3 regions of the Paenibacillus sp. FW507-14B1B genome follow, and region 3 is predicted to be linked to each of the others. Evidence: riboswitches for the same ligand, from Rfam matches in the RefSeq annotation. Region 3 holds a riboswitch; each other region holds the start of a gene.
The links. A riboswitch is a leader RNA that binds a small molecule or an ion and turns the genes downstream of it on or off. The one in region 3 is predicted to bind cyclic di-AMP.
Positions count from the first base shown of each region.

Region 1 (10,255 bases), on a different contig from region 3:
AAATCCTTCGTTCAGAAGGCAGACACGAGAAAGAGTATATTGTTACAGTTGATCGTCCGATAACGGAAGCATTTGTAAGAGGCATGTCGAGTGGTGTCAAAATACTTGGAGAGATGACGCTTCGTTGTACAATTACGCGCATGTCCGAGCGAGTGTTTCGTATCATCTTAACAGAAGGTAAGAATCGGCAGATTCGGCGTATGTGTAGTGCCTTTGGTTATGAGGTTCGAAAGCTGCAACGTATCCGCATTATGAATATCAAATTAGGTAACCAGAAGACTGGGGCTTGGCGTGATCTTACCGATCAAGAGAAACAGGAGCTTGGGAAGCTGCTGAATTACAAGTTGACCTAGTTGAACAAAAATACAAAATTTAAAATATAAACAAACAACCGGCCCTCTGGATGCTTGTCCGAGAACCGGTTGTTTTATTTATTATTCTTCGTTACGCTTGTGTACGTATTACTATCTTGGTATTTGCGAATAATAGATACTTCAACACGTCTGTTTTTAGCTTTACCTGCTGTCGTATTATTAGTAGCTATTGGACGATACTCCCCATATCCGGTTGACATAAACCGTTTGGGGTCAAGTGATGGATTCAATAGAAGAATCTTCATGAATTGGAGTGCCCGATCTGAACTGAGATCCCAGTTTGAAGGGTATTTTAAACTGTTCATGGGCACATTATCCGTATGACCGGATACAATAACGTCATAGTCTGAGAATTTTTGTAGCAAATTGGATATTTCTTTCGCGAGTATTCGGGCTTCAGGCTTCACGATAGCCTCACCTGGGGCGAAGAGAGCATTATCACGAATCGTGATCATTAGCTGGGATTGATTAAGTTTCGTGCTTAATTCCGTCGTTAATCCGTTACTCTTGATATATGTGTCCAGTTGCTTCTTCAGTTTCTCCAGATCTTCTTGTTCTTGCTTCATCAGCTCTTCACGTCTCTTCTCAGCATTACTCTTCTCAGTATTAGGAGCGGGAACGGTGTTATTTGCTTTATTATCACCATCATCAGCAGGATCTTTGCTGGGCTCCGTCTTACTGTAATCAAGTACGCCTGCACCACCGTTCAGAACAACATTAAATGCTTCGCTCATCTCTTGAAATTTCTTGGCATCCGTGGCGCTCATCGCGTAGAGGACAAGAAACAATGCGAGCAATAAGGTAAGTAAATCTGCATATGGAAGGAGCCAAGATTCGTCTGCGTGCTCCTCGTGGGGCTCGTGTCTAGTCTTTTTGCTCACTAGAACCAGCCTCCCTCTCGTTCATTTCAAGGCGTTCAGAAGGGGTTAAGAAGACGGATAATTTCTGGCTGATGGCAATCGTTGAAACACCGGATTGAATGGATAGAAGACCTTCTACCATCATCAGACGAATTTCCAATTCGCGCTTGGATAAACGTTTAAGTTTATTAGCAATAGGGTGACAGATAACATAACCCGTAAAGATACCTAGCAGTGTAGCAATAAAGGCAGCACCTATAGCATGCGCTAGAACAGACATGTCACTCATGTCTGCCAATGCTGCAATCAAACCAATTACAGCTCCTAATACCCCTAAAGAGGGTGCGTACATACCGGCTTGAGAGAAAATAAGTGCACCGGAGCGATGACGTTCTTCTGTGGCATGAATATCTTCCATTAACACATCACTTACAAATTCCTGCTCATTGCCGTCAATGATCATACGCATTCCGTTGCGTAGAAAAGCATCATCGATTTCTTCGACTTTTGACTCAAGTGCTAGCAATCCTTCACGGCGGGTAATGGAAGCATACTCCATGAAGAGAGTAATCAAATCTGTCTTATTCATAAGATTTTGCTTCACGAAGGTCATCTTAACAAGCTTGGGAAACTTTTTGAGTTCCGCTAGTGGAAAACCTATAAATAGTGTAGCTGCGGTTCCGCCGAGTATAATAAGATAAGCAGCGGGATTAACTAAAGCAGTAATGGACGCCCCTTTTAAAATCATTCCGACCAATACTGAAAAAAGACCAAGCACTAGACCAATAATCGTTGAAATTTCCATAATACACCTCATCCATGAGAAATAAATAACGAATCCATTCGTTTTGCCGCCCTTTAGAAAGGGTAGCATTGTGCAAATGAGCGCATTACCCTATTTATCGTCAAGTTAGCCTTTTTTTTTTAGCTGTAATTTCCGGTATAATAAGAGTAAGGAAAACTTAAAGGTATGAAGTAACAGAAAGGAGTGAGATCGGTGGGCGTAAAGCACGGTCGTGATTATGGAGATATCCTTAAAGATTTAACGGAGGCTGTCGGACGAATACCAGATAGCTACGTTTTTTTTGAGATGGATTCTGAGGATTGGGGCAACCTGAATGACTTGGATCGGAATGAAGTTCATGAGGCCTTGGCGGAGGACTTATTTTATGCGCTAGGTACAGAACCCGTTTTATCTGTAGGCAGTGGTGTTGTCATGCATGATCAAGGAAACCATCGGATACATATTCTTATCGGTGAAGAAGAATTGGCATTTGTAGCTCTCATCTAGATGGGGAATGAACCCTAGAGGTAGAGAATAGAATAGATGAATAATTAGTCCCACATGGGTGGGAGAGGTTTTCCGGGGAGGAAGATAGGATGCTGTATACACAGCAGGAAGTTGAAACACATCTTGAACGGCTTGAGGGCTGGGAATTAGAGCAGGGACGATGGATCATACGTAAATATGCTTTCGGTTCTTTTATGAAAGGGATAGCTTTCGTAGATGAAGTAGCAGCCATTTCGGAGGCTTTCGGGCACCATCCCTACATTACAATTGATTATAAAACCGTGACACTGCGTCTGACTTCATGGGATGATGGCGGGATTACCGCAGTGGATATCAAAGAAGCGCAGCAATTTAATGAAGTATATGAAAAAAGCCGTTCTAGTGAAAATACAGAGCAGCAATAAGAACTGGGTATTAAAAAACGCTTGAACAGGGAGAACCCTTATTCAAGCGTTTTTTGCTGTTTATAATAATAATTATTTCTTCTCAGCCAGATAAAGGGCAATATTTGCTATTTCTTCTGGCTTCAATTGTTCTTTAAAGGAAGGCATTGTCTTACGACCCTTAGTAATGACACTAAATATAGCTTCTGCGTCCATATGACCGCCTACTTTATCAAGAGCAGGTCCGGCTCCACCTTGGAGTTGGTCACCATGACAAGTAATACAACTAGCTTTCACGGTTGCTTCAGCTGCGGCAGCGTCTAATGTAACTTCAGGCATGGTTGGCTTGTTTTCTTGAGCAACCTGTTCTTTGCCTGGAAGCGTAAACATTAGCACAAGGGCCAACGTACATGCGACGAAGAACAATCCGCTCATAATCCATTTTTGCATCGTCATATCGTCCCTTCTTATGTATACTACAATAGCTTCTATTATAAACGAACATATAAAGACATCATAGCAGTTGTGACAAAAAAAGCAACAAAACTACGGATTTTAAATGAAAAATTACACAAAATTGTGCTATTTTTCATATTCGCATTCCTGTTGTTAGATGATTCTTTACTTCTCTAGCGGCTTATATACCATACAATGAAATAGAGCATTTCCTTCTTTAGTCATCCGCTCGTAAGTATCTGTGATCTGAAACCCAACTTGCTGATAAGTGCGAATTGCGCGCTTATTCCAAGTCAACACCTCTAAATCAATTTCATTCGAGGGTTGTCTTCGTATAGCTTCATCAACAATACATTTCACGAATCGTTTACCCATTCCAAGGCCACACCAATCAGGGCGCATACCAAGGCCAATTCGCGTGACACCCTCCATCGGGAACAACTGAGCGAAGCCCCACATTCGATCCTGTTCATCCATAATAGATATATATTGCTGACGACGGATATCCGGATCACCAAATTCAATACCAAGACCCTGCATTTGTTCAAAAGGTAGCCAGCCATATATATTATACGGAGTTGGATACGTCCATTCACAAACTTCAGCTGCTTGGTCGATCGTCATTGGAATGGCATATAGCTGTTCTGTCTGGTGATTCATAAGTTGTCTCCTTTTTAATTGAGTAAGGAAGAAAAAACCGCCAAAAGAAAGGAAGCTTCTCTTCGCGGATATGATTTAGTATGTTATAAAAAAATCGAGTTATTCTGCTGCAAGAGTTTCGAAAAAGATGTCATCCAGAATCCGTTTGGCGCCAATATATCGTTCTGCGTAGTAGCTATCACTCAAACGATTGGTAACAACACCTCTGGAAGTAGAGGCATGAGCAAACTTCCCATCCCCGATGTAGATACCTACATGGGATACCCCGCGGCCAGTCGTATTGAAAAATACGAGATCGCCAGGGCGCAAATCTTGGCGGGTTATCGTTGTACCCATCTCGAATTGGGAGCTCGATTGATGCGGGAGCTTTAATCCAATAGTAGAGAATATGTACATTGTGAACCCAGAACAATCGAATCCGCTTGTTGTTGTTCCGCCATAACTATATTTTGTTCCAAGAACCTGGTCAATTTCTTGATCTAGCTTGCTGTCTGCAAAAGCACTGTTGATCCCAGAAGTAAGTAGGAGAGTGAAGCCGATAACGGATACGCCTAATTTCTTTAGCATATAAAGACTCCTTCCATGCCTGCGAGGTTAGCTTAAGGGTTCGGTTGAAGGCTATTCGGAACAATGTTCTATGTATAAAAGCCCTTACAATAATGACGGAGTTATTACACTGATATTCTATCAGAGGGCTTGTCCTGTTGGCAATTGTTTCTTGCTGTCTTTTCGAGTAGTTTAAATGGTTATATGTGTCGAAGAAAAAAGACAAATAAAGATTCAAATTTACCTGAAACATGTTTAATCATCTGCAATAAGGGTAAATCACAAGTAAGACAGGATACCTAGGAAAATAATTAAAAATTATTTTATAAAAAGGTGAACTTTTTGCAAGGTCCATACGTTATATAAGTATAAAGAAAAAGCCACGAAGGAGATTTTAAAAATCTCATCCGGGCTTAGGTAACGGCTTATATGATAATTAATTATAATTGACAGCGACGGCTTTGTACTTACTCGAGCTCATGACACGTTTAGCACCTATGTAACGTTTTCCGAAGTAACTGGAATTGAGTGCAGTAATGGTAACACCTTTGGAAGTTGAGGAATGTGCAAATTTACCACCGCCTACATAAATCCCTACATGGGATACGCCTCTGCCGGAGGTATTAAAGAATACAAGATCACCAGCTTTTAGATTGCTCTTTGCTACGGCAGTCCCTACTTTATACTGGGATGTGGATGCACGAGGCAATGTAAGTCCGATTTTCTTGAATACATAACTTGTAAATCCAGAGCAATCGAATCCTTTAGTCGTTGTTCCACCCATTTTATAAGAGACACCAATGACTGGTTTGATTGCGTTATTAAGCTTGGAATCAGCGAAAGCGCTTCCGGCACTTAATGTAAGAGCGAGTGTAAGTCCGATCGATATGGCTGTTAACTTTTTTTTCAAGAGAAAGCTCCTTCCAATGCCTGCGAGGTTAGCTTAAGGGTTCGGCTGAAGGTTAGCCTATGATCACTCTGTTGCGAGATCAATGCACCCAAGACGGATCCCCCGCTTCCCATGTAAGGGAATTCGGCTTCTTAATGGTATAAAAAATCTAGTTCGAATATTCGACTGTTTATCCATATGAAAAAGTTACAATAAAGATGACAAAGTTGTTACTATCACATTCGTTATTTTAGCAGAGTATTAACAATTTGGCAAACGAGGAAATTATATTTTTATACGAAAAATCCCAATCCTTTGAGAAGGATTGGGATTTTTTTTTGGAACGAAAGTATTTTTTAACGTTGCTGTTCATGTGTAAGCCATAGCTGGTACTGTGTTGTGATACCCCAGAGCTGGAATAGACTACTTATAAAATAGCTAGCTTGGTGAATGATCAGCCCCATTAGTCCAGCCCATAGGAATGATAATCCACTGAGTAATAGAAGCAGGACCATTGCCGTTCCACCAATTATTACTGAGATCAGAGTAACCTTTCCGATATGGCGCAAGCAGATCCATAAAGCTGATATCATGCTGGTCCCACCTGTTTTTCCGAACTGCATGTAAAGCAGGCACATCCGAAGCAGATACGCGTAAATTAACCAACCAAGGATGTAAGGGGCTAGATGGAGCAAGGCAGAAGGCTCTCGAATAGCCGCGAATAGAGAAGGAAGCATTTTGGGTACCAGCCAATAAGCAGGCATAAAGGTCAATAGGGTCTCGACTATGTAAAACAGGGTTACTGGTTTCCATAATTGTCTCATTCCTTTAAAGAGGAACAATCCTCGCTCTCCCTTTGCCTCCTGATGAAGATTGTAGAGTATACCTGCTTGAATGAGTGGAGTTAGCACCATCCGAATCATTAGCATAAATATAAGTATCCAGGCATAGGTGTGAACGTCATTACTCTGTAATAAGGCCATTTCTCCCTCATAGAAATACAGCAGCTTACTAAGCTCACTTGGAGCGGGATCAGGAAATCGCATCAGAAGTGGAACAACGGCTGATTTTACGATCCGGTAAAGAAAATATCCCCACAAAAGCTTGTATAAAAACAACAGAATAATAACATAGAACTGATCTTTTACACTGGTCCAGCCTTTGCCTGTATAGCTTTTCATGTTCTCCCCCCTTACCATGACAGGCTGCCGAACAGTGCCTCTACCAGCTTATTAATGCTTAGGTTCCAGCGCGTGAGCACTTTCGGATCCATTCCCGCCTTCATATAGTTATTAATATGTTTGTTCTCAAGCACGATTGTAAATTTAGGATCAACCATGGCCCACAGTAATGGAGAGCGATGCTCAATTTTGTACTGCGTTGTTCCGTTCTTTCCATCCCATGTTTTTTCTACAGTCCTTCCATCTTCGAAGGCGAATGTAATCGGGATGTTCGTAACCGTACCACCCTTATTTACGACGGTGACAATAGATTCATATGCAGGCTCCTCGCGTGAACCGGTATTTTTGGTCTCAATTTGTTCAATCGCGACATCGGCCATCTTGTTCCCGTATACGTATTGGTCAAAATAGGACTGCCACGGTTGTTTTGTGAGCTCCTCTACTACCTGTTGAAAATCTTGAGTCGTTGGATGTTTGAAACGGAATTTTTTCGCATAGGCCATCATGATTTTGTCCATGGTCTGCGTACCGACTAAACGTTCAATATCTTGCAGCACCAGCTTGCCGCGTGTGTAAACATTAAGTGCATATTTCTGGTGAGAGCCGTATTTCCAGGATTCTTGTTGTAATGGCTCTGGTGAGGAGATGGCTGCAGCTTGGGCTGCCGTGTTAGAAGTTACCCCATATTCCTGTTCCATGACTCGCTCCTCAGCATATGAGGTGAAGCCTTCGTCAAGCCATGCTTCTTCAAACTCGTTGCTTGCAATCATACCGTAGAAATATTGGTGTCCAATCTCATGAATGATGGTGCGTTCCAGATCGTACCCGGGCGAATCGTTTTTGGCTCCGAAAGCCGTTACAAGTGTCGGATATTCCATTCCTCCTGCACCATTTCCCGCTTCTGGCGGTACAACAATGGATAAGGTCGAGTAAGGATAAGTACCATACCACTTACCGTAAGAGGATAGGGCTGCCTTAGCGGCGTCAAAATATCGATCTTTCAGGTCTTTATGTACCGGATCGAGGTATAGCTTTATTCGTACACCCGGTATGCCTGGAGCAGAGAATGCTTCTTCAGCGACGATAAAGTTTGGTGAAGCCGACCAAGCAAAATCATGTACATCATCGGCATAGAATTGATAGACCTTTTCACCATTCGCTTTTGTAGCTGGCTTGGTTGGGAAACCAGTGGCGGCAACAATATAGTTATCCGGTACGCGAATGCGGACGCTGTAAATGCCGAAATCAGAATAAAACTCTGAATTCCCGTGGTATTGATGGAGATTCCAGCCTTCCTCCTTACGCCCACGTGTTCCTGTAGGTTCATACACACTGATCTTTGGAAACCATTGCCCTGCCATTACAAAATCATCTGCCGTACCCATACGTGCAAAGATTTTAGGCATTTCCACCTCGAATTCCATGATCAATGTATAGCTCTCACCGCCTTTAACAGGGCGTGGAAGGCGTACTTTCACGAGACTCTGATCTTTGACGTTCCCATCGTCAGGCTGCACATATTGAAGACGGTGGAGCAAAGACAGCCCCTCCTCCGTCTTAATTCCCGTAATCTTCATTGAACCAAATCCATCATTAGGCATCTGGTCCGTGCGAAGTCTACCGCCGGATTCTTTCATAAATGTTGTGTCTTTAGAGGCGAATGCGTTGGGATAAAGATGAAAATATAGCTCGGTTACTGCTTTTTTACCGGGGTGAGTCCAGGTTAGTGTTTGTTTCCCTTTGAGTTTGTTCTCCTCAGGCTCGTACCTGACATCCATGTGATATTCAACAAGCCTGTTGCTCAGTGCAGGAGCAGGGACATCGTACTGAGCTTTAGGTGGAGAGAGTGGAGCCTTTTCAGCGACTGCAGGCTTGCCCGATTCCGGGGCGAGAATAGGCGTTGAAACACGGGTACCCTGCAGAAATAACAGCATTGATCCTCCAAGAAGACCGAGGGCAAGCAGGGATGAAAGAAAGACTTTAGCGCGTGATGGGACCATATCGAACAACCTCCCGTTGACAAGCATCTACAGCATGTATATGTTTGCTTTTGGGTGATTATTAGTTAAAATAAAATATATTGGACTGGTTATCTGAATCAGCGAGGCGGAAGGTCTCTTCCGTTCTTATATATAGGGAGGTTTGCCATAATGGAGAATCAGGAGCAAAACGGAAAGAAGCAGATTGCCCTCAACATTATAAGCAGCAAGAGCAAACATAAAGGGTTCGGTGCAGGCTCGATTGATCTGAATAGTGTATCACCAGTCATTATTGACGGTGGAGAAGCAAAGATTGAAATCGGTGCAATGCACGCGAAGAGTAAAGTGGAACGTGGCATTAAATTTTCTACGAACCGTGAGGATGTACCTAATGGACGTCAGGTCTGGATCGTATGGGTAGCTGTAGATCGTACGCCGGAAGGACAACATTACGGCGGTATGACTGCGTGTGAAATGTGGATCGATCAGGAAGCGAAGCGGGGCTGGAAGATCCTTGCGGATCATGTTAATAAACTCGATGCAGCTCTGAAACGTAAGATCATTGTCGATGGATTAGGTGATGTGGAGAAAAAGGCTTTGAAAGATCTACTCATCTCTAAGAACGAGGAATGGTGGAACGCTTCTTCTGATGAATTTAAGCAGGCGTTAGAAACAGAATAAATAAGGATAGAAGCCCGGATGCGTTAAGCTGCACCCGGGCTTCTTTGTTTCTTGAAGCGTATGGAATGTAATATGTTAGAAGGGCAGGGTGTACGAATACGTCTTATTACTACTTAATAAAGGATGATTGAACGTAAAAGTTAGCTTTTTGTTTTTATATCCTTTGTAAGTCAATGCATCCCCAACATAACCCACTTCATTCGGAGGATATTCAGCTATTAACTTTATTGCTTGTTCATCTAGTAGATCCGGGTAGATGAGGGCAGACTTGTTCCGTGTTGGATGGACTATGAATAAAGTTGATTCTATATAAGGGCGTACCAACAAAAAATCATTCTCAATTGCTTCAACAACGAAATCATCTTTAACGCCGGTTAGGGCTTCAAGATTATAAGTCTTTACAACCTTGCCTGTTGGATGGACCAGTTGTAGCGTGCTACCATTCATGATCGCAACATTTCCTTTAAAGCCGTTCACATTTGATTTTGTGTTCATACCTGCAAAATTGGAGAAGTTAGTAACGCCTTGCTTCACGATTTTACGGTCGTTAATGAGGACACGAATGCGAGTCTCGTGGATATGCGGTTCACCATGCCAATTGGTCGCATCTATAACGAAGGTAGATGGATTAATTTTACGAGGCTGAATACGGATCCAATCGATATTCTCGATTTCAACCTTTCCAGCACTTTTCGGGATACTTCCAGCTTGCCCCATTAATAATGTTCCATTATCACGGTTTAACCAGAACAGCATGCCTTCAAAAGAGTTGGAAACATACTGTTGATTTACTTGGAGTGATATGGAGGACTTTCCTTCCCACTTCAGCTTTATTCTAAAGCTTTTAGCGAGAAGCGAGGAAGGAACATAAGTGACACCTTGTTTTACGATAGGTGATCCATCCAAGGCAAAAGTAGTTCCTTCTGCATTTACAGCTTTGGACTGCTTCGGAGCA
Region 1 is NZ_JBYSWS010000010.1:31,870-42,124, reverse strand. Features, by position in the region: gene rluF (23S rRNA pseudouridine(2604) synthase RluF) at 1-353, shown strand, start outside; gene motB (flagellar motor protein MotB) at 428-1,255, opposite strand; gene motA (flagellar motor stator protein MotA) at 1,239-2,039, opposite strand; gene AC3WJJ_RS25235 (hypothetical protein) at 2,232-2,525, shown strand; gene AC3WJJ_RS25230 (4a-hydroxytetrahydrobiopterin dehydratase) at 2,615-2,929, shown strand; gene AC3WJJ_RS25225 (c-type cytochrome) at 3,002-3,358, opposite strand; gene AC3WJJ_RS25220 (GNAT family N-acetyltransferase) at 3,530-4,024, opposite strand; gene AC3WJJ_RS25215 (C40 family peptidase) at 4,124-4,591, opposite strand; gene AC3WJJ_RS25210 (C40 family peptidase) at 5,007-5,480, opposite strand; cyclic di-AMP (ydaO/yuaA leader) riboswitch at 5,483-5,619, opposite strand; gene AC3WJJ_RS25205 (hypothetical protein) at 5,816-6,640, opposite strand; gene AC3WJJ_RS25200 (M1 family metallopeptidase) at 6,652-8,640, opposite strand; gene AC3WJJ_RS25195 (YwhD family protein) at 8,791-9,300, shown strand; gene AC3WJJ_RS25190 (stalk domain-containing protein) at 9,376-10,255, opposite strand, start outside.
Region 1: it holds a riboswitch for cyclic di-AMP, as region 3 does, so the genes downstream of both, AC3WJJ_RS25210 (C40 family peptidase) here and AC3WJJ_RS19805 (hypothetical protein) in region 3, are expected to answer to the same signal.

Region 2 (10,255 bases), on a different contig from region 3:
ATACCGTTAAACTGATCAATGCTCCTATTGTATTAATCAAGAGTTTTGGCACATATCCTGCCGGTTTCTCACGAATCCATTTCAACATCATCCCTGTCTGAGAAAGTGTGAATGGTATAAATACACCCACTGCGTATAAGGGAATGAGGTGCTCGGTTTGACCATGAAAAGCAATAATCAGCAGTATGGATAAGAAGCCGAGAATCATAATACCGTTCGAATATCCTAACCGATCTCCCCGTGCGGTAAACATTCTTGGAATAAATTTATCCTTAGCTAGATTAACTGCAAGAAGCGGAAATGCTGAATAGCCTGTGTTGGCAGCAAGAATAAGAATAAGTGCTGTAGTTCCCTGGATAAAGAAGTACATAAAATTACGTCCAAAAGTCTGCTTGGCTATTTGAGATACGACGGTCTCCTGCGCTGTTGGTGCTATCCCATAATAATAGGCAAGGAATACAATCCCTGAGAATAATACAGCTAACAGGATTCCCATGGCCATTAGTGTTCTTGCTGCATTTTTAGGTGCAGGATCTTTAAAGTTAGGAATTGCATTGGAAATCGCTTCAACGCCTGTGAGTGCCGAACTTCCTGAGGCGAATGCCTTTAAGAGTAAAAACAAACTAATTCCAGCAACTGGCGTACCGATCGGAGCATGTAAATCTGGAGAAACATGCCCCGTGAATATATTGTACATACCCACCACAATCAAAATAAATAATGCAAATACGAATAAATAGACAGGGTATGCTAACACCGTAGCAGATTCGGTTACTCCACGGAGATTTAGAATTGTGATCAGTATGACAAATGCAACAGCTATACTCACCGTATGTTCATGGAGTGCTGGAAATGCCGAAGTTAATGCATCTGTTCCTGCTGAGACGCTGACCGCTACAGTCAAAACATAATCCACGAGTAAAGAACCCCCGGCAACAAGTCCAGGGAGAACTCCTAGATTTTGCTTAGATACAACATACGCTCCACCACCGTGCGGATAAGCATAAATGATCTGACGATAAGAAAGTATCAAGGCCGTTAGTAGAACCAATACTCCGATCCCAATAGGTATTGAATACCAAAGAGCTGCTCCACTTATTGTAATGAGAACAAGTAGGATTTGTTCAGGACCATATGCCACGGATGATAAAGCATCCGAGGATAGGATGGCTAGTGCTTTTTTCTTGTTAAGTTTTTGTTCTCCTAACTCGTTCGATTTCAATGGTCGACCTATCAAAAGTCTTTTTAATGCTGCCATCGTTAGTTCACCGCCAGTGGATAAAATTATAGGAATGGATGTGTCTTACGGCGTCCCGTATCAGCATTTAGGCACATCAAAAAAGCCACAGGAAAGTTGGACTTTCCCGTGACTTGAAAAAACAAAGTTCACGACAAATCCTCTTTCATAACGCTTACGAGGTTAGCTGACGGATTCGGGATCGAAAGTATCCCTACACTTAGCAACTAGCCAAGTGATTCACCCCTGAGATGAGATTAGCCTCATCTTAATGGTTCCCCCGCTTCTGATTAAGAATTCAGCGATCTAGGACTATTCAATGTTGCTTCCAAACTGGAATCACATTCAAGATTATGAATGAATCTTACTCCCATCCCGTACTTACTGTAAAGATCCAAAGAGACACAAATCGGTTTAAAAATACCGGATATCATTTCATGATACCGATTACAAAGGCTCAACACCCTTATTATCGTGAATTATCTCGATTTCGCTCTTGTTATTAAAGAAAAAAAGAGAAGACGCATTTAGGTCTGCTCTTTTCTTTTATGAATGATCTGATTTTGAGCCAATAAGGCGACTTAATGTGGACTTAACACGAACGCTAGGTGCCTATTCTCCATATAGGATCAACTTTTCAGAACTCTCATTTTATTTTAAGCTCAATTACAGGCTCTTCATGTTCCTGTACTGTTGTTTTTGATCTGTTGAGTTCAGGAGATAACTTCAAAACGATTGATTGGGGCTCATCCAGCATATTGCTGCCAAATACATACTGCATCCCGTCCTCAGTTCCGCCTCCTGAGATACTAGGCGCTTTGTACATTTTCCCTTCAGCCGTTTCTGAGACAATTTCATGGTGATTAAGCATTTCGCTAATTGAAGTTCTAGTTTTAAAATTATTTGTTTTCCCAGGATTATATACGAATGTAGCTCTTGTCATCAGCGGAGAAACTTCAACCTTGGATAACAACACTTGATGATCGCCAAGCATAAACGATTGATCCGGTTTATATATCTCCGTCTTGGTTAAAGAAAATTTCGGGTCCAAGTCGAACTCTACCTTTATTCGCTCTGAATAGTTCATCTCTGAACGGATCGTGCCTGTCTTGGGATCAGAAAGCTTACCGGGATCAACGGAGGCAATTTGGAAATCGACTTCAATACGATTCGGTAAAGGCTTACTACGATCAAATTCTAACGTTGAACGCCCCTGCCAGCTCTGACCTTCCAAGCCACCAATTTTCGACGTATTCCCTAGATAACGACCTGTTTGTATGTCTGTCATGCGAACACTGTTCACATCATATATTTCCCGAGTCGAATCTGATGTAGCCGTATACAACAAGATTAACTTGTTCTCGTCTGCAGTAACGGCATCGATGGTAATCTGGTAAGGTCCTGATTTCGCCGACTTGTTGATCACCTGTATATAGTCATTTCGTATCGCAGACTCCAATGTACCTCCATCAATATCGTAGGCGGCCATACTCTTAAACTTATCCAGGGTACCCCAGTCCATCGTTCTTTCATTGACTACCTGTGCTGTTTGTGCTGGCTGCGGAGCGTGGGTGTCCATCAGCGGACTAAGTAACAATAAACCAATAGCCATGATGGTTGTGAGGGATATAGCCGCCATTTTCATCGTAAAAGATCGTGATTTCCGTCGTGTCCGTCCCATCGCAAACCCACGCTGAATGGCATATGTCGCATCCATAGGATGTAAGTGCTGCTTCTGTTCTTGTTGGATAACGTCTGCCTCAGTAAACATAGCTTGCTCTTCCTGACTAGTCATCTTGCCATTCCCCCCGATTTTTCATTAATTTCCTTAATTGCTCCAGCCCCTTATGCTGCCAGGTCTTTACCGTCCCCTCTGGCTTGCGGAGAATCGCAGCAATCTCTGATAATGTCATGTCATTGTAGTATTTTAGAAGCAGCACATGGCGATACTTGGGTTTCACCTCTTTCAGAAGAGACCATATCACAAGTCTGTCATGATTGAATCCTTCAAAAGCATGTTCACGAGTGGCTTTTTCCAACTCTTCATCAGGCAACAGTACTGCCCGTTTACGTCGTCTCTGTTCATCAATACAAACATAGATCAAGATACGAATGATCCAGGCTTTGAATGCCTTCTTATCTTTTAATGTTGAATGCTTAACCCATGCTCGGCAAGTCATCTCCTGCACGGCTTCGAGGGCATCATGCCGATTGCGCAAGTAACTATATGCAATACTAATCAGTGTATCTTGGTGTTCCATAATGGACTGGTAAAAATCGGTCTCCTCATCCGTTCCTGCCAGCACCACCTTTTTCATCTCGGCTTGGGAGCCCATCATGATCTCCTCTCCTTTTCCTTTCTCTATAAAACGTTCTGTAAATGAAGACGAGCAAACACGTAAAACAGTTTTTTTATTTGAATTTAATAACTCATGGGTGTAATGTACAACTAAGATATTGGATAAGTTTAGTAATCATAGGAGGGGTTATGTGTTTAAACGAGTTACTTTAAAGTTGGCTGCGATCGTTTTACTGTTCGTACCCGTACTTTCATCTCCGGTTTATGCGGCGAAACAAGATGCTAACATAGACCATGGGCTCATACTCAATAATCGTGTCTTCATTCCATTACGAGCTGTCTCTGAACAATTCAATATACCTGTGAAGTGGTATCAGAACGAAAAGACCATATCCTTACAAAAAGGTGATACTAAAATTCTACTAGCGACAAACGTTAATCGAGGAATTGTGCTTACTCCATCTGTCTCTGAAGATCTTGAATACGACCTTAAATATATTGAGACTGACTCTCCGGCTCAGATTATTGATGGCTCTACTTATGTCCCGCTTCGATTTATAAGTCAGTCACTAGGTGCAAATGTGACTTGGAATCAACAATCCAAAGAAGCCCATCTTACATTGGATGGCTTGCAAATTGTGGTCAACATCAAGCAACCAACCTATGAAACCGTCCAAAAAATTACAGGCACTCGACTGCAGCAACTATCTCAGAAATTGAATGAAGCAGCAGACCTATCGTTAATTAAAAATATAAATTCTCATTTCAAAGCATCTTTTACGGATTATTTCATTGATTCCATTATGAAGAATAACGAATTAAGATCGACGGATTTAAACCAAGAACCTCCAGTAACCACTGTTAATTATACAAGTAAGAATTCCGCTATCTGGATACAATCTACGGTACTCGGTCCCACTTTAACTGGTGATCAGGATTATGTAGAGGATCGAATCTGTAATTTGATCTATATCAATGGAGTATGGAAAGTGAATAGCGTTGATTTCAAGTTACGGCTAATCCCTTATTTGGTTCAATAGCGATACAAATCAATTAAAAAATAGACAGCTATCAGCTGTCTATTTTATTGACGAGGAAGATTTTTCTCTTGTATAACAATTCCTTATTCATGTTTAACTTCCCCACACTCTTCGAATACACTCAGCTTCCTTAACCATTCTGTTTATCAACTCAGATACGGTTGGGATATCATGTATCATGCCTGTGACTTGGCCTGCCCAACCAAAGCCTTCCTCCTTATTCCCTTCGCAAATCCACCGTTTGTTGGTTTCACCACTAATATAATCTTTTAGAGCTTCATATGTTGGTGAGACTTGCTCGATTTCAATTATTTTGTCAGCGTACTCATTTCGAAGTACTCTGGCAGGAGAATCGATTGAGCGTTTTATGACGACCGTATCCATTTCAGCACTCTCTATTAGCGCCTCTTTATAGGAATAAGAAGCATGAACACATTCCTGCGTTGCAATAAATCGCGTACCCATTACAATTCCCTCTGCACCAAGTGCGTGAGCAGCCATCCATCCTCGACCGTCTCCGATCCCTCCTGAAGCTAGAACAGGTATTGATACGGCATCAACAACCTGAGGAACGAGTACCATGGTTCCAACATCGTCACGCCCCAGATGTCCTCCACCCTCTTGTCCCACCACGATTACTGCAGATGCTCCTAATTGTTCAGCTTTTTGTGCCTGTCTCTTTGAAGAAACAAGCACCAGTGCACGTATATTAGTAGGTTCAAGTCTCTTTAAAATCTCGGTAGGATTTCCGCCGGTGATCGTTACTACAGGTAATTCCTCTTCAATCGCAACCTCAACTCGATCCATATAGGAAACACCATGCATGCCAATTGCAAAGTTCACACCAAAAGACTTGTCTGTCAATTGCCGTGCACGTTGAATTTCTTGACGAAGAGCCTCTTCATTCGGAAGACTCATAGCTGTGATCTGTCCAAGTCCCCCTGCATTCGAAACGGCAGCCGCCAGATCTGAATAACCTAAATAAGCCAATCCTCCTTGAATGATTGGATATTTAATATGCAATAATTCAGTAATACGAGTATTCCATTTCATGTTGTGCGCCTCCGCTATAAGATCTTTCAGATCCCACTTGAGTTTAATACGATTGGAATCAATGCAACTACTATGGCTATTCCACCAGCTCGATAATCTAGGTTCTGAAATTCCAATTGTTCAAAGCGAGTTCTTCCTTTGCCGTTACCATAAGCACGTGCATCAATAGCGTAGGTCAGTTGTTCAGCACGCTGGATGGTTGTAAACAGTAGTGGCACTATAATCGGGATATACGCTAAAAAGCGCTTAGGCAGCGATAAACTTGTTATATCTACGCCTCTGGCCTTTTGCGCGAGGAGTATACGATCTAGCTCCTGCTGAATTGTTGGAATAAACCGGATCGCAATAACAATCATTAACGAAAACTGCTCCACAGGAATCTTCAGCTTTGATAGTGGTGATAGCAATTTTTCAAGACCATGAGCGAGTGTTAGCGGTTTTGTTGTTAATGTTAGAATGGAAGCTAGCAAGACAAGTAATACAATACGCCAGACGAAATGAATCCCATTACGTAGCCCTTCCCTCGTTAGTTCAATGAATGACCAAGACCAAATGACCGTTCCTTTCGTGAAGATCACATGGTATAGAAATGTAAAGGATAAAATCAATAAAATAGGCTTGATACCTCTCCAAATCACACGAGCCGGAATCTTCGATAACATCAACAAACTAGTAACAACAAGGGTAGCAAGCACATAGCTTAAGCTAGAGTCTAGCATCAGAAAGCTCAGCATAATCATAGCGATGCCAATAAGTTTTGTCCTTGGGTCCAGTCGGTGAAATATGGAATGCGTCTCTATGTATTGACCTATTAATACAGTATTAGCCATTTAGACGCTCCTTGTATTCCAGATTGACATGATTGCATTCATAATATCTTCTTCTCTACAGCTCGCCACTTGAATCCTAACGCCTGATAATTCCTCTAACAATTTTAATAGCTGTACAGATTCTGGCAGTGATAGACCAAGTTCCTCTAATAAATGAGATTTCTCTATAAAAATAGTGTTAGTATCATAGTGCCCCATAATCTCTCCACCTTGAAATACGATGACCTCGTCAGAGTACTCTGCAACATCTTCCATCTGGTGTGACACGAAGATCAGGGTACGATTCTCTTGTTGCTGCCAATTTTTTAATAACTGCAACATAGCTACACGACTGACCGGATCAAGTCCCGCTGTTGGTTCATCCACGATCAGTACCTTCGGGTCCATCATGAACACAGAGGCGATCGCTAAACGGCGCTTCTGTCCCCCACTTAATTGAAATGGCGGTAATGGAAGGATATCTTCTGATAGACCTACTTGAGGCAAAATCACCTGAATTCTCTCCATGATCTGCTTACTTGTGTATCCGTGCTGTTTTGGTGCAAAGGCAAGCTCCTTATGAACCGTCGTTTCAAATAGCTGATGTTCTGGATATTGAAATACAAATCCGATATCAGGGATAACCTTTAGTTGCCCTTTCGTGTCTCTAGTAACGGGCTGATGATCAATCAGATATTCCCCTTCAATGTCGGCAATCAATCCCTTCAACACTTTAGCAAATGTAGACTTGCCTGCACCAGTCTGCCCGATAACAGATATCCACTTTCCTTCTTGAATGGTGCAGCTTACTTCGTGCAAGGCTGTATGACCAGAATAATGAACACTTATTTTGTTGAGTTGGTAGACCATTGTGAGCCAATCATCTCCTTCCAATCCGCAATCAGTGGTGCTTGGAGTTGCAGCTTTTGATGAAGCTTCACGGCAAAAGGCAATTGTAATTGATAATTAGCAGCATTCGTCGTTTCAAAGAAAGTTAGCGGATCACCATCGTATTCGAGTTTCCCCTGATGAATAAGAAGCATACGCTCAGCGGATAGCACTTCCTCCATATGATGTGTGATGTAAACGATCGTCATGCCTTGCTGATGCAGCTCATGCATAACCGAAATGACCTGCTCTCTTCCCTTGGGATCAAGCATGGAGGTTGCCTCATCGAAGATGATCATCTGTGGGCGCATAGCCAGAATAGCCGCAATGGCTACCCTCTGCTTCTGACCACCAGAAAGTTCATGAGGCATCGCTTCTAAATAGCCCTCCATTTGAACAGCTTTCAATGAATGTTGGAGACGATCAAGCATTTCTTCCCTTGGCACTCGAATATTCTCGAGTCCAAACAATATCTCATCCATTACGGTTGTTGTAATGAATTGATCTTCTGGGTTTTGGAAAACAAAACCGATCTGTTCATGTATTTGGATCAGATCCTCCGGACTTGACGTGTTAAGATTGTTAAACTGTACGCTGCCTCCCTTCGGAAGCACGAGTCCATCCATCAACTTTGCAATGGTAGACTTACCACAACCGTTCGCACCAACAATCGCTATGAACTCACCAGAATCTATGGTGAAACTGATATCTTCTAACACAGGCTCGCCTTTTTTATAATAAAAATCAACTTGATTAAATGTAAGCATCTATGTACTTCCCTTCTGTTCTAACCATGTAGCGAAGAATGCGTCAATATTGTCTTCGGAAAAGACAGGCTGAGGCTTTTGCCATTTCGTTACCTTAGAGCCATTCACACCGAATATTTCACCCGTTAACTCTGGATGGGGCTGTGCAAGTAGAGATGACACGAAGTGAGCAATATCCTCTGCTTCTCCGACCCGCCAGAATTCTGGAAATGGCTCATTCAGCCGATCATACTTTTGCTTTAGGTGGTTAATAACAGGCTCCGTCATATCCGTTAAAGCTGCTGGTGAAATGCCATTTACCCTGATCTGATGTTTCTTCAATTCAGCTGCTAGTGTCCACACGATGCCGAGTATTCCCGCTTTCGCCGCACTGTAATTCATCTGCCCAATCGAACCTATTAATCCAGCCGTAGAAGTCATCAGAATGATGTCTCCTCCATTGTTCAGCATGTACGGCAAAACGCGATTTATCATATAAAATGCGCCATTAAGATGCGTGTCCATTACAGACTTCCATGCTTCATCAGTCATGCGAAGACACAGTTGATCCTGTAAATTACCGGCATTATGAATTAGAACGTCGATACGTCCATATTCAGCTGTAACCGCATCTATCATATCAGTAACTAGATTAGGATCAGTAACATCGGCACAGTACCCCATCGCACCCCCATTCGCTTCATGAATTTCATGTACGACTTGATTGATTAGTGTTTGATTGGTCCCGTTCACAACAACCTCATAACCTGAATGTGCAAGATTCACCGCAATACTGCGCCCGATGCCCCTCGTTGATCCTGTGATGATCGCTACTTTTTTCATGGCTGCCTCTCTTTCACTGACATCGTCCCGGATGCAATCATTTCGCCATCCTCTCCAGTAACCTTCACTAAAATATAGTCAGCTGCCACTTCAAATTCAAATTCCACTTCCGAATCGGCATAAAGTGGATTTAGAAATCTCAGTTTATACGATGTGATCCATTGATCAGGGTGCTCTTGAATATATAAGGATTGTGCTAATCCCATAATATACATCCCATGTGCAATAGGTCGTTTGAATCCAGCACATGCTGCAGCTTCGGCATCAAGATGAATGTCTGCTGCATCTTTAGAAGCCGATGCATATTGCCGGATGGATTCAAACGATATTCGTTTCTTCAATGCTCATCACCTACCCGAATTAACACCGTTTCAGCTGTGAAAATAAGCTGGCCACCGCATCTACCCGTAAGAGTATGGGTTAACAATGTCAGTATCCCTTTCCCTTGACTCCCTGATTTTCGTTCAACCTTCGTTAATGCTAACTCACAGTCTAAGAGCATTCCTGCCATAAGTGGTGCTTCATATGCAAATGACTGCGAACCGTGAATCAAAGATTCACTCCGATCCAGCCATGGAATATCAAACTCTTGCCAGAAAATGATGGGCATCGTCGCAGGGGCCATCAACTTTCCCCCTACTTTCTGCAGGGGGGCTTCGATACTGTGTGCATATAACGTAATCCACTCTGTTGTAACATGAAGTTGATGCCAAATCCTGTTCATTCCACGACCTCTACAAGTGTAGCTATTCCTATACCACCACCAATACCTAGCGTAGCAAGACCTCTTTTATAAGGGTTAAATAGCATTTCAGCACATAGACGTGTTACTAAAATAGCCCCAGATGCACCGTATGGATGACCAATAGCGAGTGCACCGCCTCCTAAGTTCACCTTCTCCTCTGAAATCTGAAGCTGATTCAGTGATGCCAGTACTTGTGAGGCAAATGCTTCATTAAATTCCACGATGTCAAGATCAGCCACGGACAGCTGCCTACGACGCAGCACCTTTTGAACAGCAGGAACGGGACCCATACCAAGCACATTTGGATCAACTCCAACTGCTTGAGCATCCACGATACGTAGAATAGGCTTTAGCCTATACTCCTCACATTTTTCACGAGACATGATTAATATTAGAGCAGCCCCATCATTGATCGGACAGGCATTACCAGCCGTTATCGTCCCTTGTTCCAAGAAGATCGGCCTGAGTTGCTGCAGCTTATTAAAGCTCGTATTGGCTCTTGGGCATTCATCAGTCGTTATCCACTCATTATGAACCTGAAGAGGTACGATCTCCTGCTCAAATCGCCTCGTTTGCTGAGCATGTATCGCTTTTT
Region 2 is NZ_JBYSWS010000001.1:627,827-638,081, forward strand. Features, by position in the region: gene AC3WJJ_RS02745 (APC family permease) at 1-1,258, opposite strand, end outside; cyclic di-AMP (ydaO/yuaA leader) riboswitch at 1,394-1,551, opposite strand; gene AC3WJJ_RS02750 (DUF4179 domain-containing protein) at 1,884-3,032, opposite strand; gene AC3WJJ_RS02755 (sigma-70 family RNA polymerase sigma factor) at 3,025-3,576, opposite strand; gene AC3WJJ_RS02760 (copper amine oxidase N-terminal domain-containing protein) at 3,728-4,576, shown strand; gene AC3WJJ_RS02765 (NAD(P)H-dependent flavin oxidoreductase) at 4,670-5,629, opposite strand; gene AC3WJJ_RS02770 (energy-coupling factor transporter transmembrane component T family protein) at 5,656-6,459, opposite strand; gene AC3WJJ_RS02775 (ATP-binding cassette domain-containing protein) at 6,460-7,308, opposite strand; gene AC3WJJ_RS02780 (energy-coupling factor transporter ATPase) at 7,284-8,093, opposite strand; gene AC3WJJ_RS02785 (SDR family NAD(P)-dependent oxidoreductase) at 8,094-8,915, opposite strand; gene AC3WJJ_RS02790 (MaoC family dehydratase) at 8,912-9,256, opposite strand; gene AC3WJJ_RS02795 (FAS1-like dehydratase domain-containing protein) at 9,253-9,639, opposite strand; gene AC3WJJ_RS02800 (thiolase family protein) at 9,636-10,255, opposite strand, start outside.
Region 2: it holds a riboswitch for cyclic di-AMP, as region 3 does, so the genes downstream of both, AC3WJJ_RS02745 (APC family permease) here and AC3WJJ_RS19805 (hypothetical protein) in region 3, are expected to answer to the same signal.

Region 3 (10,255 bases):
CGACTAAAAGGTAAATACTTCAATCCAACTCAAAAAGTGTTGCGCCTAATAGATCAGGTTACTATAATGGTAGTAACTTAAATGTAATACTTTATGAGATAAGGATGTGTCAGTTTGAATTTTCGAGTATATATACTGGCCATAGCCGCGTTTGTTGTTGGCATGGTGGAACTGATTGTTGGAGGTATCCTCAATCTTATTGCGGATGATCTCCACATATCTATCAGTTCGGCAGGTCAGTTTATCACCATTTTTTCAGTTTCTTTCGCTTTATCAGGTCCAATCCTCATCAATTTGACTGCAAAAATGGAGCGGAAAAAGCTCTATTTGTATACAATGGCTGTCTTTATGGTCAGTAACCTGATCGTAGCGTTCACCTCAAGTTATGCAGCCATCATCGTAGCTCGTGCGTTATCTGCTATGAGCGGTTCCGTCATCGTTGTATTGTCCATATCAATGGCAGCTTCACTTGTGCCAGAATCGCATAAGGGACGAGCAATCGGAATTATTTATATGGGTATCAGTGGATCACTTGTGCTTGGCGTACCACTTGGGATCGTTATTGGTAATGCTTACGGCTGGCGTGCTCCATTCATAGCTATTGCACTGCTTAGCCTATTAGCCATGATTGGTATTGCCTTATTCACAAATCGTGTAGCTCCGAAGCCCGTCGTCCCTCTACGTGAACAGCTTGCTCTGTTGAAGAACAGCAAGATCATTAGTGCACAACTGATCGCATTCCTGATGCTGACCGGTCACCTGACCTTATATGGATACCTGCAGCCTTATGTGCAGTCTACATTTCACGTCAGCTCCAGTACGATGAGTGTCGTGTACTTCCTGTTCGGCATAGCTGCTGTAGTTGGTGGAGGAGCAGGTGGCTTTATAGCCGATCGATTCGGTACAAAACGCTCCATTCTCACCATTGTGGCCTGTTTCTCCATATCCATGTTTGTCGTCATGCTGACCGCACAAGTCTCATTCTGGGTGTTCCTGATCGCCATGATGCTATGGAGCGGACTCAGTTGGGCGCTTTCTCCAGCACAGCAAGCTTATCTGCTTCAGCTGGCTCCAGACAATGCAGAGACTCAGCTGAGCCTGAACTCTTCCATGTTCCACTTGGGGATTGCACTTGGTTCCATGATCGGTAGTGCAGTTATTGCCCAAAGCTCGGTTGCTAACAACCCTTGGGTAGGAGGTACGATTGCCGCTGTTGCCTTTGGCGTAGCTGCCTTCTCACTGACCCGCCATTCCACAAGCAAGAAAGAACAGACCGTCTCGGCTTCGTCATAGTATTCAAGTTAATAATGACAATGTTTGTTAGACTTTTCTGTCATACACATGAAAGCCCCCGGCCTATGCAGCCAGGGGCTTCTTCGTATATATCTAATATCGAAGACGGAGCAACAGAGACTTAATCTCCTCGTCCTTAAACATCTCTTCCGGATATTTACGGCTGAACGCCGTCAGCGCCATATCATGATAGAAAAACTCAGCAAATACCTTCACAAAGGGCTGTGCCTGCGTCCTAATTGCTTGCCAGCTCCCCTGCTCCACACCTGCGAACAGCAGCTGCTTCGTATCAATCACAAGAAGCATAAATCTCTCTAACTTATCGTGATCTGCAGTAGGGTTCAGAACATATAATTTCGACAAGTTAACATCAGGGTGATCACTCCCCGTCACCAGTGCCTCAACACGCACGCCCTCACGTTCTTTACGGTTCAGTAGATCCGTAATCTCACTAAATTCGTCGCTCCACATGGAGACGAGAACAGACTCCTGTGCTTCCTCAATCATCTGCTTGCAGAACGCTTGAATGGAGCTGTGCGACTTCAGACTCCACACCTGGTCATCCACAACCTGTTTACGGACACCTGCTGATCGAAGCTCCTTTATATCACTTTCAAACTCATGCGTCAGCTTGTCAATGACTGCCTCAACAGGCAGTGCTGTATAGGTTCGCTTTTTACCGGATACGGTGTCCATCACGATTCCCTTATCAACTAGACGATCAAGCACCTCATAAATCTTGGCCTTGGGAACACCAGAGAGCTTCACAATACTTGATGCATCCATCGCCTCACCGCTCGTTACCAGCGTTTCATATACTTTACTCTCGTACTGCGAGTACCCGAATTGTAGAAGCATAGCTCCTCCTTGTACACTCTTGTTACCCTCTATGTTACCGGAGCGCGGGCCGATTGACCAGTCCACTCATAACACCTAACCATATATATTTAATAAATGAATTAGAACCAAAAATACGCACGTGAACAATCCATCAGAAAAGAACGCTCCAATGGCAAGCTGCCTAACCGCTTCCGCTCATGGCTCTGTCGAAAATTCAAGGATAAATCCGTTAGAGCAGACTCCGCGAGTCTGCAACGAAGAGCTCCCCACTCTTGCCGCTCTACAATTCGCAGAGCTTCCTCCAGAGGTAATCCCTTCAAGTGCCTAAATACAGATGACCAGCGCACTAGATCCGCGAACTCTCTTGTCTCTGGCAGTGTATATTCTGCATAACCAGAAGCCGTACTGCAAGATATTTTGAACAAGCCGCAGTTCGGGCTACTTATACTCCTTGGTAAAAACCGCTCAGCATAGGCACAGTCAAAACGAAAGATTTCCATATACCGTATCGTTGTCTCTTGTAATGTAGGTTCCGTTAACGCTGGCAAAGGTTCGATTATTCTAGCCATGACGCGTGTCTCCTTTTCATCGGTTCGATTACAACTCTATTTGTAGATCATATGGATGAAGTTGGATGAATCATACGTTATGTCCCTTCTAAAGTAAATATCCATAACAGGTCTATATCTTCAAAAAATACACGAAAAGGTCAAATGAAAACGCGTACATCACACCCTGACATCGATTATCTATCTAATTGCACAGTATCTTGCGGCTTTACTTATTTTGAGAGATAAACAGAGAAATATAGAGCATCATGCAGTATAAATGAGATTTCATTTCACTTACCACCCTTTCTGGTTATAAAACAGCTCAAAACATGCTTCTCCCTCGATTTACATTCCAAATCGCCAGACGTATGATACGAAGCATGAATTGAACAATGAATTCACTTGAATCGCTGAATGCCCTTGTCATGCAAGGGATCGGGGGAACCAAATCAAGAGATGTGCAAGGTGGTGTGAGAGCCGCCTGAAGCATCTTTCAGGGGTGAATCCTGCTTCTAAATCCAATGAAATAATGGATTTCAGGTGCAGGTAGGGCGACTCTCACCGCCCGAATCCGTCAGCTAACCTCGTAAGCGTTAGAGCTTAAGCCATTTATGCCTTAATTCGCATAGATCCGCTTGCTTATAGGAGAGGATGATGAAGCTTGTGATCGGGTAATCTCGACCACAGAGGCCTCTAGCCCTCTGTGGTTTCTTTAGATGAACAAATGCTTTTATTCGCTGAGTCCTTGAATGGAAAAGGAACGGGGGAACCAAACGGGAGATATACATTTCTCTCTGGGGTGAATCTCATCGGCAGGATCACTGCCTATGGGTAGGGCGACTCTCACGCCCGAATCCGTCAGCTAACCTCGTAAGCGTTACTTAGAGAGAGGCAACGATTGTCGTGTGCAGGGCACGGTGTATTTCACTGTGCCATCCTAAAGCCACGGGAAGAGTGATCCTCCTTCCCTGTGGCTTTTTTGTTGTCTTCTCTTTCTAACCATTAGGAGGAGAAATCATGGAGGAATGGCAAGAAATGATATTAGTATCCGCACCAACCAAGGCTGGAGAGGAATTTATCCACCAGCTCATCTATCATAAAATCCCATTCGCAGCGATCGCGAATAACCGTGCAGAACGGGATCGTCTTGAGAGTATCGGGACGAAGAACATCGTCTTAATCGATACCACCGATGAACAAACCTGGATCATACCGGATTTTTCCGTGAGCAAAGTGTTTCTGTTCGAAAGCAGCCTGAATTTATGCTGCCGTTACTTGCGAATATGCCGCACATGGACATCAGATCCAATCTATGTCATCACCCATTCAAGCAATCCCAGATTAATTTATAAAGGACTTGGCGCAACCTTTGTGATTCATACCAATAACCATCATGTGTCCTTCTTAGTTTCATCACTCATCAGCTAACCTTGATCCATACTTCATTAAAAATGTTTTTGGAGGGATTTACATGCAGGATTTATACATGGTGCTCATTCTGGGAGGAACCTACACGCTATTCACCCTGTTTCTATCCTGGTGTGGACGCGTAGTCCATGAACCGGAGGCAGATAACGAATGATCATTATTATGTTATTGCTGATTTTTATCTTTTTATATTTGATTTACGCGCTGATTCACCCGGAACAATTCTAGGGGTGCTATCGAAGGAGGAAGCAATCAATCATGGGCATTATACAAATTGCCATCGTTATTCTAGTTCTGGTGCTGCTCGTTAAGCCACTCGGAACCTACGTATATCATGTATTTCGCGAAGAAGCCAGCAGGACGGATAAGTGGTTCTCATGGGTAGAGAAACCGATCTACCGATTAATCGGGCTTAAAGAACGTAAGGGCATGACTTGGAAAGTATATGCCCTTAGCTTTGTAATGACGAACATCGTACTCGTCGCCGTGGGTTATCTTATCCTACGATTGCAAAAGGCGCTTCCTTTCAATCCGAACGGGATTGAACATATGGAGCCAACACTGTCATTTAACACCATCATCAGCTTTATGACGAACACGAATCTACAGCACTATAGTGGTGAATCAGGACTGTCCTACTTCTCTCAGATGGCTGTCATCACGATGATGATGTTCACCTCCGCTGCAACGGGGCTATGTGTGGCGATCGCATTCATTCGGGCGATTACGAGTAAGGGAACGACCATTGGTAACTTCTTCGAGGATTTTGTTAAGGCACATACAAGAATATTTATCCCCTTAGCTTTTGCTGTGGCTCTGTTGCTCGTTGCTCTGCATGTTCCTCAAACCTTAAAACCTACGATTAACGTAACGACGCTTGAGGGTACCGAGCAGCAAATATCGGTGGGTCCCGTGGCGGCATTGGAGTCCATCAAACATCTGGGTACCAACGGCGGTGGATTTTTCGGTGTAAATTCTTCACATCCATTTGAGAATCCGAGTCCGCTGACAAATGTAATCGAAATCTTATCCATGTGGTGCATTGCGGCAGCTCTGCCGTACACGTTCGGCTTGTTCGCGAAGAACCGGAAGCAAGGTTGGGTTATTTTCTCCGTCATGATGGTTCTGTTCACCTTGTTTCTGTCGCTTGCCTATGTCTCGGAATCGAGCGGCAATCCTGCAATGAACCAGCTTGGAATCGATGCCTCACAAGGCAATATGGAAGGTAAAGAGGTCCGTTTTGGTGTTGCACAATCCGCTCTATTCACGACAGTCACCACAGCCGCCACCACCGGGTCCGTCAACAATATGCACGATACGCTGACCCCGCTCGGGAGCATTACACCGCTCTCGCTCATGATGCTGAATTCCGTGTTCGGTGGAAAAGGCGTAGGTCTGATGAACATGATGATGTACGCGATCTTGGCTGTATTCCTTGCGGGGCTCATGGTCGGACGTACACCCGAGTTTCTGGGGCGTAAGATTGAGGCAAGAGAAATGAAGCTGATTGCAATCGCCATTCTTGCTCATCCTTTTATTATTCTTGCGCCGACGGCGCTTGCGCTCATAACAGATGCCGGTCAGTCCGGTATTACAAATGGTGGGTTCCACGGCATTTCACAAGTGCTGTATGAATACACATCCTCGGCAGCCAATAACGGCTCAGGGTTTGAGGGTCTCGCAGATAACACACCATTCTGGAATATTTCAACTGGACTTGTCATGCTCTTCGGGCGTTATGTCTCCATGATTGCCCTTCTGGCCGTAGGAGGTTCTCTTCTACGCAAACAGTGGGTTCCCGAGACGCTTGGAACCTTCCGCACGGATAACCGGCTATTCGCCTTTATTCTCATTGCGGTAGTCCTGATCATCGGGGCACTGACATTCCTGCCTGTGATTGTGCTTGGCCCGATCGCCGAGCATTTAATGATCCGTTAAAAGAAAAGGTGGATTATTCTAATGAATAACAATCGAACAACTGTATTAACTGGAGATATGATTCGGAAATCACTGAAAGATAGCTTCATTAAATTAAATCCAATCACGATGATGAAAAATCGCGTGATGTTTGTTGTAGAGGTCGGTACATTTATCGTCCTTCTCATGACGATCTTGCCACAATATTTCGGTACAGAAGACAGCATCAGCTTTAATCTAACCGTGTTCCTGATCCTGCTCTTCACCGTCTTATTCGCGAACTTCGCCGAGGCCCTTGCCGAAGGGCGTGGTAAAGCCCAAGCCGACTCCTTGAAACAGTCCAAAAAAGAGATTACAGCAAACAAGGTTATAGACGGCGGTGGAACTAGGACTGTTCCATCAACCGATTTACGTAAAGGTGACGTCGTCATCGTCTCGCAGGGCGAGATGATTCCTGGTGATGGCGAAGTCATTGCAGGTCTCGCATCTGTCGATGAATCCGCTATTACCGGGGAATCTGCCCCGGTTATTAAAGAAGCAGGCGGAGATTTCAGCTCCGTAACCGGCGGTACACGCGTTGTGAGCGATCAGATCAAAGTCCGGATCACTAGTGACCCGGGTGAGTCCTTCATCGACCGGATGATCTCGCTAGTAGAGGGTGCGTCTCGGCAAAAAACACCAAACGAGATCGCGCTGAACACTCTGTTGACCGTATTAACGTTGATCTTCCTGATCGTGGTTGTCACACTTGCCCCGATCGCCAAATATCTCGGCATTGAGCTTTCGATTCCTGTTCTGATCTCTCTTCTTGTCTGTCTCATCCCAACCACTATCGGTGGTCTGCTGTCTGCTATTGGGATTGCCGGTATGGATCGGGTAACACAGTTTAACGTGCTAGCGATGTCCGGTAAAGCCGTTGAAGCTGCGGGCGATATCAACACAATGATTCTTGATAAAACAGGAACAATTACATTTGGTAACCGGATGGCAAGCCAGTTTATCCCGGTTGGATCCGAATCGGTTGACGCTGTCGCCAAGTGGGCAGCGGTTAGCTCGGTCCTTGATGAAACCCCAGAAGGCCGTTCGGTACTAGAGCTAATGAAGAAAGAAGGCATTGCATTTGACCCATCGATAACAACGGATGCAGAATTCGTTGAATTTAAAGCCGAAACAAGGATGAGCGGCATGAACCTGAAGGACGGCATGAAAGTCCGAAAAGGCGCAGTCGATGCTGTGAAGAATTGGGTTCAGTCACAAGGCGGAGCGATCCCATCCGACCTGATCGCCAAGAGTGACGCCATCGCTACCGAAGGTGGAACACCACTAGCGGTGGCAGTAGACAACCGGATTTATGGTCTTATTTACTTGAAGGACACGGTGAAACCGGGCATGAAGGAACGTTTCGATCAGCTGCGGAAAATGGGTATCAAGACGATCATGTGTACTGGCGATAATCCGCTGACAGCCGCAACCATTGCAAGGGAAGCAGGTGTCGATGATTTCATCGCCGAAAGTAAGCCAGAAGATAAAATTGCCGTCATTCGTAGAGAGCAAAGCGAGGGAAAGCTCGTTGCTATGACTGGTGACGGAACGAACGATGCGCCTGCACTGGCCCAAGCGGATGTTGGGCTTGCTATGAACAGCGGCACCACCTCTGCTAAGGAAGCCGCCAACATGGTCGATTTGGACTCCGACCCGTCCAAAATTATCGAGGTGGTTGCTATCGGCAAGCAGCTCCTTATGACTCGCGGTGCACTAACCACCTTCAGTATCTCGAACGACGTGGCCAAATATTTTGCCATTATACCTGCCATGTTCACTACTGCCATTCCAAGTATGAATGCACTCAACATCATGGGGCTCGGCTCACCCTTGTCTGCGATTCTTTCGGCCCTCATCTTTAACGCCATCATTATACCTCTACTCATTCCACTGGCAATGAAAGGTGTAGCTTATAAACCGATGAGTGCTTCCAAGCTGCTGCAGCGAAATCTTCTGATCTACGGACTTGGTGGCGTAATCGTACCGTTCATCGGAATCAAGCTAATTGATATGGTTGTCCATTTGTGGATATAACGATAGATATGGAAGGGATCGAATAACAATGAATAATCAGGAGCAAAAACAAAACCATACCGCCCGTTTTTCATTTAGCATCGCGTTAAGAGCAAGTCTTGTATTTATCGTCTTGTGCGGTATTCTCTATCCGCTTATAACGACTGGTGCCGCACAACTACTCATGCCGGAGCAAGCAAACGGCAGTCTAATCAAGGACAGTGAAGGTAAAGTGGTCGGGTCTGCGCTCATCGGACAAAACTTTACAGATCCGAAATATTTTCAAGGCAGGGTATCAAGCATTGAGTACAACGGAGCCGGATCGGGAAGCAACAACTACGCTCCCTCAAATCCGGACTTAATGGAGAGAACGAAGGCTTCGATTGAAGACTGGAAGCTGAACAATCCGGATGTGCCGGTGGGCGAACTCCCGATTGACCTAATCACGAACTCTGGTTCTGGTCTAGACCCACACATCACGCCGCAATCGGCTAAGGTCCAGATCCCCCGGATCAGCAAGTTGACAGGTGTGTCGGAAGGCGAGCTTATAAAGCTCGTTAAGGAGCATACTGAAAGCCGTGATCTTGGTGTGTTCGGGGAACCTCGCATCAATGTATTGAAGCTGAATCTGGCACTGCGCGAGCTGTTGTAAATCTCAGGTACTAGGAGCCTCAAGGGAGCGAGAAATGCATGAATCCATTCAGAAGAAAAACACCTGAAGAAATCCTACGCTCCATCTCGAAGCTGCATCAAGGACGGCTAAAGGTGTATATCGGAGCCGTAAGCGGCTCTGGAAAGACATATCATATGCTCCGCGAAGGCCAGACTTTAAAGTCTCAGGGCATCGATGTTGCCATCTGTGCTGTGTCTACGATGCAGCGTCCGGAAACGATGGAGCAGATCGGCGATTTGAACCGGATTCCCAGTATTCATTGGATAAAGAATGGTGTTGAGCAAAAAGATTTGGATATCGAGCGGATCATGCAGCGAAATCCAGAGGTGTTGCTCGTTGATGGACTCGCTCATCGAAACCGGGAGGGTGCACGGCACGCTACCCGGCTTGAGGATATAAGATACCTCCTGAGCTGCGGGATCAGTGTCATTACAACGATTAACGTATATGAACTGGAAGACGTACGAGGGATTGCGAGTAAACTGACCGGAATCAAGACTACAGATACCGTACCAACAGATACGCTGGAGCTGGCAGATGAAGTCGTATTAATCGATGTCACCCCCGAAACGATGCTCAGCCGTGCAGCAGAGGGATTATCTGGCGGGGGCATAGATGTACTAAAGCACGGAAATCTGGCTGTCCTGCGGGAGCTTACCCTCCGGCTTGTTGCAGAGGGCGTGAGCGGATCTCTTGAAAGATATCGTAAAGAACTGGGACTAATCGGACCATCTGGCGCAGATGAGCGGATCTTAGTATCCATCCAGTATCACTGGAACGGCTCTATTTATATACGTCGTGGTCAGCAGATCGCAAAGAGACTCAACGGTGACCTGCTGGTCGTTACGTTTGTTGATCAGAATAAGGAGCTTAGTAAAGAGCAGACCACCTTTAAACGCTCCATCGTTAAGCTTACATCACGAATCGAAGCCAAATTTGAAGAGCTTCCCCGCTGTTCCAGAAGATCGCTCGCGGAAGTGCTCCTGAAATACGCACTAGAGCATCATGTAACCCGGATTGTGCTCGGGCATTCGAGGCAGACTCGGTGGCAGGAGTTATATCAAGGCTCCATCATCCATGATCTGCTTCAGAGAACACGCGGTGTAGATATTTTCATCGTGGCTGACCGCACGGAGCTAGAAGGGGAACGCATCCTACCCGCTCAGATCAATCGGCCTCCTGGTCCATTTGAGTCGTTCCACCGGTTAAATCCACAAGAGATTGACCAGAAGATCAGGCAGATTAAGCGTGGACGGTTCAAGGTATATATCGGAGCTGCCCCAGGTGTAGGCAAGACGTATACCATGCTCCGGGAAGGCAATGACTTGCTTCGTAAAGGGATCTATGTGCTAACCGGATTACTCGAAACACACGGACGTAAAGAAACGCTAACGCAGGTGGGAAAGCTTGAAATCCTTCCCCGAAAGATCGTTGACTACCGGGGTACACATCTGGAAGAGATGGATACGGATGAGATCATCCGCCGAAATCCAGATGT
Region 3 is NZ_JBYSWS010000004.1:228,933-239,187, reverse strand. Features, by position in the region: gene AC3WJJ_RS19820 (MFS transporter) at 115-1,293, shown strand; gene AC3WJJ_RS19815 (TrmB family transcriptional regulator) at 1,387-2,151, opposite strand; gene AC3WJJ_RS19810 (hypothetical protein) at 2,253-2,702, opposite strand; cyclic di-AMP (ydaO/yuaA leader) riboswitch at 3,083-3,292, shown strand; cyclic di-AMP (ydaO/yuaA leader) riboswitch at 3,410-3,576, shown strand; gene AC3WJJ_RS19805 (hypothetical protein) at 3,702-4,112, shown strand; gene AC3WJJ_RS19800 (potassium-transporting ATPase subunit F) at 4,263-4,340, shown strand; gene kdpA (potassium-transporting ATPase subunit KdpA) at 4,371-6,050, shown strand; gene kdpB (potassium-transporting ATPase subunit KdpB) at 6,072-8,105, shown strand; gene kdpC (potassium-transporting ATPase subunit KdpC) at 8,134-8,736, shown strand; gene AC3WJJ_RS19780 (histidine kinase) at 8,775-10,255, shown strand, end outside.